Regions from separate parts of the Janthinobacterium svalbardense genome, predicted to be linked through region 2. Evidence: predicted binding sites of a transcription regulator. Region 2 holds the regulator's gene; each other region holds the start of a gene.
What was found. The regulator FNR, encoded in region 2, switches genes on or off when oxygen is low (the NO sensors DNR and NnrR bind a similar motif). The targets are predictions, from matches to a motif close to TTGATNNNNATCAA.

Region 1: the regulator FNR is predicted to act here: its motif matches at 1,434-1,447, upstream of CNX70_RS15700 (XrtA system polysaccharide chain length determinant).
Region 3: the regulator FNR is predicted to act here: its motif matches at 1,412-1,425, upstream of CNX70_RS07335 (glycine-rich domain-containing protein).

The regions. Positions count from the first base shown of each region.
Region 1 is NZ_CP023422.1:3,544,867-3,548,142, reverse strand. It holds gene CNX70_RS15700 (XrtA system polysaccharide chain length determinant) at 1-1,294, opposite strand, end outside; gene CNX70_RS15695 (XrtA/PEP-CTERM system exopolysaccharide export protein) at 1,547-2,170, shown strand; gene CNX70_RS15690 (N-acyl amino acid synthase FeeM domain-containing protein) at 2,371-3,117, shown strand; gene CNX70_RS15685 (S1 family peptidase) at 3,119-3,276, opposite strand, start outside.
Region 2 is NZ_CP023422.1:291,924-295,199, reverse strand. It holds gene CNX70_RS01235 (response regulator) at 1-726, opposite strand, end outside; gene fnr (fumarate/nitrate reduction transcriptional regulator Fnr) at 966-1,724, shown strand; gene CNX70_RS01225 (FixH family protein) at 1,851-2,375, opposite strand; gene ccoG (cytochrome c oxidase accessory protein CcoG) at 2,522-3,276, opposite strand, start outside.
Region 3 is NZ_CP023422.1:1,688,501-1,691,776, reverse strand. It holds gene CNX70_RS07340 (sensor histidine kinase) at 1-1,354, shown strand, start outside; gene CNX70_RS07335 (glycine-rich domain-containing protein) at 1,543-2,229, shown strand; gene CNX70_RS07330 (hypothetical protein) at 2,311-2,550, opposite strand; gene CNX70_RS07325 (hypothetical protein) at 2,793-3,062, opposite strand; gene CNX70_RS07320 (hypothetical protein) at 3,269-3,276, opposite strand, start outside.

The DNA of each region.
Region 1 (3,276 bases), 3.0 Mb from region 2:
CCGCGCCCAGCGCCGCAGAAAACAGCAGCGGACGGTTCGGGCCGACGGGCGCATATTGCACCGTGGGCGGGTCGATGATCTTGAAGGCCATCATCTCGGTGGTGGAACTGAGTTCGCCCGACAGCTTGGCCGCTTCGCGCCGGCCGATCAGCTTTTCATAGTTTTCCTTGTTGATGATGTAGTCGCGGTTCAGTTGCGCCAGCTGCGATTCCACCTCGGGTACGGCATTGCTTTGTGCCAGCAGGCGCTCATTGCGCGCGTTGTATTCCTGCACGCGGGCGCGGATGGCGGCCACCTTGGCGTCCGCGTCCGTCAGCGCCACCTTCAGTTGCTGCAGCATGGGGCTGTAGTTCTTGCCCGGGTCGCCGGATGCCGTTTTCAGCTTGCTTTCCTCGATCTTGCGCTCTTCCAGCTGCGCAATGAGGCGCTTCGAGGCGATGATGTCGGGATGCAATTCTGTAAATTGCATGCGCAGGCTGTCCAGATTCTTGTTGAGCGAGGCGATGCGCTCATCGAGTTCCGGGTTCGTGATGGCCGCCGCGTTTGGCTCCAGGTCGAGCACCGGTTCGTCGCCTTCGATCTGGCTCAGGATGGCCTTGCGCGCCTGTTCCGCCTCGACCAGTTCCAGCTTGGCATTGTTCAGGCTATCGGACGACATCAGCAGCTGGCTGCCATAGTCGATGCCCAGGCGCGGCAGCAGCAGGTTGTTGCGGATCTTGAATTCCTTCACCAGGTTTTCCGCCGCGCTCAGCTTGTCCTCGTAATTCTTGATCTGCTCGTCGATGAATTGCACGGCCTTCTGCGAATCGCCCTTTTTCCCCTGGAAACTGCCTTCGACAAAGATGGTCAGCAGGCTTTGCACCACGTCGCGCACCAGCTTCGGGTCGCGCCCGCTGTAGCTGATGGTGTAGATGTCGTAGGCGCTGGTGCCGCTGATCTTGATGCGGCTCATCAGCTCATCGAGCCGGCCTTCGTGTTCGCGCACGGTCTTCGAATTCAGGTCGAGGTCGACCATGCGCATGACGCGCTCCACGTTCGGGCGGCTGAGCAGTGTGCGGCTCATGATGGCCACCTGCTGTTCCGTGTTCGGCACGCTGGTCATGCCGGCCAACAGCGGCTTGAGGATGGTTTGCGTATCGACAAACACGCGCGCCGACGTCTGGAAGTCGTCGGGTAGCGTAATGACCTTGATGAAGCCACCGATCGCCACCAGCCACGCTACCAGCAGCGCATGCCAGCGGTACTTCCAGATGCCTTTCAGGCTGGAAAGCAGTTGCTGTATCAATTCCTCCATGTCGCTTCCTTCAGGTGACGGTGCTGCACGGTCGATGGCTGGGCGGCGCGGACAACGGCGTCTTGCAAGAAATGCTTGCCTGTTGAGTAAGCAAAGTATAGGGCGCCTGTGGAGCAAGATTTCCCAAGATGATTGCTTCTTGATACGCCTCAAGGTTCACTTGCCGGGTTTTAATAATCATAGGAAGTTCGCGGCCCAGGCTGGTTCTGCGGGGCCTGCCACGGACGCGCCATCGACTCGAAGAGGCCCCGCATGAATCCGTTTCGCCGTGCATTTGTAACCCACACGCTGCTCCTGGCGTGTACTGCCAGCTTGCTGGGGGGCTGCCGCACACGCTATCCGCTGGCACCCGCCGACGACAGCGCCCCCATGCACGACTATCTGATCGGCCCGGGCGACTCCGTCAACATCATCGTCTGGCGCAATCCGGAAGTGTCGCTGACGGTGGCCGTGCGGCCCGATGGCAAGATCACCACGCCGCTGGTGGAGGATCTGGCCGCCAGCGGCAAGACCTCGACCCAGCTGGCGCGCGATATCGAGCAAGCCTTGGGCAAGTTTATCCAGCAACCGGTGGTGACGGTCATCGTCACCAATTTCTCGGGCCCGTATGGCGAGCAGATCCGGGTCATCGGCGAGGCGGCCAAGCCGCAGGCGCTGCCGTACCGCCTGGGCATGTCGCTGATGGACGTGCTCATCGCCGTGGGCGGCATCACTGACTTTGCCGCCGGCAACAAGGCCAGCATCATCCGCATGCGCGACGGCAGCCAGCAGCAGCTGGGCGTGCGCCTGGACGACCTGCTCAAGAGCGGCGATATTTCCGCGAATGTCATGATGCGGCCGGGCGACGTGCTGTTGATACCGGAGAGCTTTTTTTAGTAGCGGGCTCGGCAATATCAAAACAGCACTTATATTTGTCTTTTTGTACTTTCCAGCAAATTTCAGCGTGCAATTTTGCTACTGAATAGCATAATTCTTCTGTTTTTTTTGCCTGACGCGGGAACTTCTCTGCTTTTTATCTTGTCACAAGGCATTGGCTTCAGTCCGTCTCGACGGCTGCCGATGAACGTGAGGACAAGATGAGCTTTCAAGATGAACCTATTATTTCCTTCGACACGCCCGGTACTTTCAGTGACCTGGTGGTGGGCGAGGGCCAGATCGACCCGGCGATGGAGCACGAGCTCGACCTGCAGCGCTTTCATATCCGCATGGCCAATTCGCGTGGCCGGCGCGAGGCGGCCAGTTTGCTGATCCGCAAGATGTACGGCTGGCGCGGCTATGCCGTCGATCCCGGCATCGCGCATGCACTGAATAAAATCACCCTGTTTGCGGAAACGGCAGGCTCCACCGTCGGCACCATGACCCTGTGCCTGGACAATGACGAGACGGGCTTGCCCGCCGATGAAAACTTTCGCGACAAGCTCGACGTGCTGCGCGAGGAGGGCCGGCGCCTGTGCGAACCGTCGCGCCTGGCCATTGACAAGGGCGTGAGCAAGCGCGTGTTTGCGGCACTGATTCATATTTCTTATATCTATGCCCACAATATTCACGGCTTTACGGATTACGTGATTGAAGTCAATCCGCGCCATGTGGTGTTTTACAAGCGCATGCTGGGTTTCAAGGATTTTGGCGGCGAGCGAGAGTGTACGCGCGTGGGCGCGCCGGCCGTACTGCTGCGCCTGGACCTCGACTACATGGGGGCCCAGATCCGCAAATACGGCGGCATGATGGAACAGCATGGGGGTGAACGATCGTTTTACCCCTTTTTTTTTCCGACATGGGATGAACCAGGCATCACCGACCGGCTGCGGCAGGGGCGCAACTGACTCATTTATTTTTCAGCAAGATCGCCTGCATGTGGCTGCCCGGAATCGCGTAGGTGATGCCGCTGGGAGCGGTAATGGCCGCCTCTTTCAGGCCCTTGACATACACCATGTTGACGATGCCATAGACGAGACCGGTCTCGGGATCGAACAGGGGGCTGC
Region 2 (3,276 bases):
GCTGCCTTCGCCATCTTGCCTCAACAACTCGGTGGTGGTCAGGTTGGCGTTCGGCAGGCGTGGCTGCAGCAAACGGTTGGTATCGGGGTGCAGCACGTAGCGCGGCACGGCGCCGCGCGTGAGGATGAAGTAATAGCCGCTCTTGCCGATCTTTTCCGAACGCAGGCGTCCCAGCAGGTTGTCCTTGTACAGGCGCAGCACACCGATCACCACGCCGGCCACCTGGCCATCGGCCGTGAGCACGGGCGCCACCATCTGCACGATGGGCATGCCGCTCGATTTGCCCAGCATCGGCTCGGTGATCATGGGCTGGCGCGTGCGCAGGACGGTCTGGAAATACTCGCGCTCGGCGACGTTGATGCCGGCGCGCCCCGCCACTTCCGGCATGTCGGCCACGACGGCGCCTTGCGCATCGAGCACCAGCACGTCGTCGAACAGCACCAGCATCGAGCGGCGCGAATAGTATTCGCGTAATTGGGCGGGCTGGGCGATCAATTCCGGCGGCTGCTGCCTGGCCGTCAGCGTGACGATCTGCAGCAGCATGCCCAGCTTGTCGTCGAGTTCGGCAGCGGTGCGGCTGATCAGGGCAGATTGCTGGCTCAGCAGTACTCGGGTGAAGTCGGCGCGCATGTGCTGCACCTGTATCATGGTGACCAGCGCGATCATGGCGATCGAGGTCAGGCTGGTGGCCAGCGCGACTTTTGCTTTGATGCCGAGAGGCTTCATGATTTCCTTTTCAGTACCGGGCGGTACAGGCGGCAGAGAATGCTGTCGGGAATTTTCCTATCAATACATCAACTTGGCAAGCGGCGTCGCGCAAATTGCCTTTCCCACATGGGCTTTTAACGATGTTGCCATATAATCAAGGTTGGAACGTCGTTTATTCAGCGGAAATGCGGTGAAATTGGCACACGGCAACCCTGTATGCAGTAAACTCGTTATTGCATTTTCTAAAAGGTACCGACATGACTGAAGCGCTACTCACTCCCACCATGCCCACAGTGACCGTGGAAGCGTTGCGTGCGCGATGCTCGACCTGCAGCATGCATCAATTGTGCCTGCCGATGGGCCTCGATGTGGGCGACATGGACAGGCTGGACCAGATCATCGGCCGCCGCCGCAAGATCGTGCGCGGTGCCTCGCTGTTCCGCATCGGCGACTCGTTCCAGAATCTGTACGCGATCCGCCTGGGGCACTTCAAGACGTACCAGATCAATCCGGGCGGTGAAGAGCAGGTGACGGGTTTCCAGATGGCTGGCGAACTGCTGGGCATGGACGCCATCAGCGCCGACCGCCACCACTGTAATGCGGTGGCGCTGGAAGACAGCGAAGTGTGTGAAATTCCGTTTTCCAGCCTGGAACAGTTGCTGGGCAATATGCCGACCCTGCTGCGCCATTTCCATCGCATGATGAGCCAGGAAATCACACGCGAGCAAAGCGTCATGCTGTTGCTGGGCAATATGCAGGCGACCCAGCGTTTTGCCGCCTTTATCGTCAACCTGGCCTCGCGCTATGAAGCGCGCGGCTATTCGGCCAGCAAATTTCAGCTGCGCATGTCGCGCGAGGAAATCGGCAATTACCTGGGGCTGACCATCGAAAGCGTCAGCCGTTTATTGTCGAAATTCAAGAAGGAAGGCTGGCTGCGCGTCTCCAACCGCGAGATCGAGATCTTGCAGCCAGCAAAATTGAAGGCCATTACAGCCGGCACGGACGTCTGTAAATAACAGCACCGTCAAAACCTACTGCGCGTCGCGCTTTGCGGCCTGCGATGCTCGCTGTGCTCTAGCACAGCTGCGCTTCTTAGCCACAAATCACTGCCGCTCGCTACGGTTTTTTCCCGGCGCTGTACGTTATAGCTCTTCATCCGCATGCAGCGCGATGCTGCGCTGCAGGGGCCAGGTCCAGATGCCGGACAGGCGCCACTCGCGTTTGTCGTTTTCCACCAGTACTTGCCAGCGGCTGCGCTCGAGCATCGGCAGCGCCACGGAGAAATTGCCGGCCGCATCGGGCTGCACCAGCAGCTTGATATCTTTTTCCGGCAAGGTCGCATGCGCCAGATGCAACTGCAGCGGACCCTGGTAAGCCTTGCCGAAGCTGTGCACGGAACCACTCAGGCGCGCTGCAGCAACGTCATACGACAGGCTGGTATCCATCGCCAGGTCGCTGGCGATCGTGTCGCGCCGCAAATCCTGGTTGATCGCCTTGCCCTGCTTGTAATAATCACCCACCACCAGGGCATCGGGCTGCGTAAACGCGATATACGCCATGCAGCTGCCGACGACCACGGACAGGCCGGGACCGATCATCAGCAGCCATGGCCAGCGATGCTTGTACCACGGGGCAACGGGGGCTTGCAGCTTGAGACTGTCGGACATTTTGTTCTCCTTGGGGTCAGACCCTTTGGGTCTGACCCCAGCTTTTGCTTCTGGGTTGAAAATAAAGTAAAGCTAACGCATGTTTGATGCTACCCCTACGGCGAAATACCGGGGTCGGACCCAGAGGGTCCGACCCCGAATCAACATCACCGCGGTACGATGAATACCGCGCTTTCACGCACATGCAGCGATGGGTCGTCCAGCGAGTGCAATTCGATCGCAATCTTGTTCGAGCCCTTTTCTCCCACGCCGTGCGGTACGCGCAGGCGGATCGGCCAGCCCAGCGTTTCCGTCGGCTGCAAGGTCACCTCTTCGCGCGTCAGCAAGGTCAGGCCCGGCAAGCCGGAAGCGCTGATTTTGAAATGCTGGGTTTGCTCCGAGGTGTTCATGATCTGCAAGCGGTAGACGTTTTCGATCATGCCGTCTTCCACTTCGCGTCCCATCGAACCGCGGTCGCGGATCACGTCCATTTTCAGGGGCGTGCGCAGCGCCAGCGAGGTACACACGGCGATGATGATCAGGGCCAGGATGGAAGTGTAGATCAGCACGCGCGGGCGCATGGCGCGCTGGCGGATCTGCTTCGAACTGAAGTTGTTTTCCATCGCATGGTCGGTACTGTAGCGTACCAGTCCCCGCGGCCGGTCGACCTTGTCCATCACGGTATTGCAGGCATCGACGCAGGCGGCGCAGCCGATGCATTCATACTGCAGGCCGTTGCGGATATCGATGCCGGTCGGACACACTTGCACGCACAGGGTGCAGTCGATGCAATCGCCCAGCTTGTCGTTGTTGCCAGCCTTCTTGCTGATGGCGCCACGCGGTTCGCCGCGCTTGGCATCGTAGGTGATGATCAGCGTGTCCTGGTCGAACATGGCGCTCTGGAAGCGCGCGTAGGGGCACA
Region 3 (3,276 bases), 1.4 Mb from region 2:
GTATGGCTATGACATCGCTGCGCGGCCCCTGATCGCCGAAGCACTGGAACAGTCGCGCGATACCGGGCAGCTCAGCAATTCCGGCGTGCCCGTGCCGATGGATGGCCGGCCGCAGCTGACGGGCATGGCCATGCGCCTGCCCGTGTACCGCTACCGCATGCCGACCGATACGCTGGAGCAAAGGCGCGCGGCTTACCAGGGCTCCGTCGGCATCGGCTACGACCTGGTGGCGATGATGCGCAGCGCGCTGGCCGACATGCCGGTACGCAATGTCCGCCTGACCCTGTTCGATATCGGCCAGCAGGCGCTTGAACAGCCGGACTTGCCGCACGATATGCGCCCCATCTTCGACAGCACGACGGCGGGCATGCATGCGCCATGGTGGCTGCCCGGCAACTCGGGCCGCTACCTGAGCAGCACAATGCTGATCGAACACAATGGCCGCGTCTGGCAAGCGCTGTTCAGCGTGCGCAAGAGCGACCTGTACACGCGCTTCGACGCCTTCCTGCCGTGGCTGGCCCTGCTGACCGGTTTTGCCAGCACCATGCTGCTGTACATGCTGTTCCACACCCTGGCGTCGTCGCGCCGGCGCGCCATCCAGATGGCGACGGGCATGACGGAGGAATTGCGCGCCAGCCAGATCCGCCTGCAGCTGTCGCACCAGAAACTGCGCCGACTGGCAGCCCACGCCGACCGGATCAAGGAAGAGGAGCGCAAGCGCATCGCGCGCGAAATCCACGACGACCTGGGACAGAACCTGCTGGTGCTGCGCATCGATGCCGACATGCTGGCCTCGCGTACGCAGCGCCGCCATCCGCGCCTGAACGCCCGCGCCCGCTCAACCCTGGAGCAGATCGACGCCACGATCAAAAGCGTGCGGCATATCATCAACGACTTGCGTCCCACCGTGCTGGACTTGGGCGTGAATGCGGCCGTCGAATGGCAGGTGGCGCAATTTCGCCAGCGCACCGGCATCGCCTGCGAAGTCAGCGAAAGCCATGACGACATTTGCCTCAGCGATCAATGCGCCACGGCCCTGTTCCGCATCCTGCAAGAGTCACTCAGCAATATTTCCCAGCATGCGAATGCCAGCCGCGTGCAAGTCAAGCTGGAAAAGTGCCGCGACACCGTGTCGATGAGCGTCAGCGACAACGGCGTGGGCGCGGCCATCGACGGACGCAACAAGCTGGGCTCGTTTGGCCTGGTGGGCATCGAGGAGCGCATCAAGCTACTGGGTGGCACCTTCTACATCGAAAGCAGCCCCGGCGCAGGCATGCGCGTGCATGTCAGCGTGCCGCTGGGTGCGGACGCCACGGCATTTCCCTACCAGGAAGACAGCCGGGCCAGCACCTGACAGGCACGTCCCGCATGAAACAAGCTCAGCTTGCGTATTTTGCAATTAGATGCAATATTGATGTAGAACAACTCAGCACCTGCCCGCCATGGGCCAGGCATTCCTCAACTATTTATCAGGAGTACACACCCACCACTCTCCCTTGTTGCACTGTATTTCCCACAACGCTCTTTACCACAAGGACATTCATGGATACGAACGACAGTTTCAAGGCAATTGCCGATTTGAATTTGGACGCGATCAAAGTCAAGCTGATGCACCGGGAGTCAGGCGAAGGATGGAGCCTGGAGAAGGCCAATGCGGTGGAGTTCGAGTACCGGCGCTTTCTGATCCTGATGAAACAGTTTCCGCAAGAAGAAACAGCGCCGCTGATGGATGTCGATACCTTCTGGCACTACCACATCCTCGACACCCTGAAATATGCGGCGGACTGCGAACAGGTCTTCGGCTACTTCCTGCATCACTTTCCGTACATCGGCCTGCGCGGCGAAGACGACGAAGCGGCGCACCAGCGCGTGGGCGAGCGCATGAAGCAGCTGTATGAGCAAACGTTCGGGGAAGATTATATCCGCGCAAAAACGGCGTATTCGGGACGGGCCGTGCAGGCGGCGTATTCGGGACGGGCTGTACAAACAGCGTTTTCCAGTGCCGCAGTACAGGCGACAGCGTACTCGGGCCGGGCCGTGCAAACGGCGTTTTCCAGCGCAGCGGTGCAGGCGACAGCGTATTCGGGCCGCGCGACGGGGGCTGCCAACACCGCATTTTCCAGCGCGCCCGCGACACTGGCCGCCGCAGTGGTCAAGTCGTCCGCGACCGGCCTGGAAATGGGGCGTTTCTATGTTGATCGTCCGGTGTTGAACAGCGAACCGCAATAGCAAAAACAGATGTGGCTGCCGCACGCGGCAAGCCTGACTTACCCAGACGGCACCTCTCAGTTTGCCGTCTGTCAGGCGCTCTTAGGCAGCCATCAACTCGCGCAGTTCACGAATGCTGAAATCGCTGATTTCATGCATGCGGATGAGGATCGTGGCGCCGATCGGCAAGGTGTTGTGACGAATCTTGCTGATGACCGGTGGCGCCACTTCCAGCGCGCGCGACAGGGCGGCATCGTTTTTCAGTTGCAGCTTGTCGATGATCGCATCGAGGACGCGATTCGGGTTGTAGGTAGGCAAAGAGGTAATTTGTTTGAGAGACATGATCAAAAATCCGTACTTGTTGTATTAGTGCACAAAGAAACCGAATGTCTCTTCTGCAATAATTCAGGGTAAACACACTAAAAAGCGCCATCACTTATGCGGCCTTTACGCCACAAACAATATAATACACGCTATTGTTGATTTTTGCGTAACTTAAAGCAAAATTGTGATAATTGAAGAGAATTGACGCACTTGGAATGTGCTAGAGGATAACTCAAATCGGGAAAATTTGCTGCACGTCATCAATTTTTACGATGAGCAACACCGCCGTGCATCAGCCAGGCTATGGCCATGAGGGTGCCCAGGCGGGCCATGTCGGCGGATAAATGCCAGCCTTGCGCGGCCAGGCCGGCCGGGGTGGCCGGAAGGCAAATGCCGGGGAAGGCGTCCACGCGGCACCAGGCCAGTTGCCGGCGAATTTCATCGGGTGGCGGTGGCGGCTGCAACGCATGTTCGCGGCCGCGCATATAGGCACGCACCTGTTCCTTGCTGGGGTGACTCGTAGCTCGCATGGATCGCTCCTGCTGACGGGAAACAACGTCACGCTAATTGTAGATGCCGAGCCCGCCACAACCAGCCAGGCCGCGTGACGACATTGCTCAGCATATCGCCAGTTCGCCATGCTGCCCTTGCGTTGCATCAAATGGCCAGGCCCCGGCATTGCGCCGCAGCCCACACTGCGCCATGCTCCAGCGGCCTGGCGGCCGATGGCTGGAGCTTATTTCT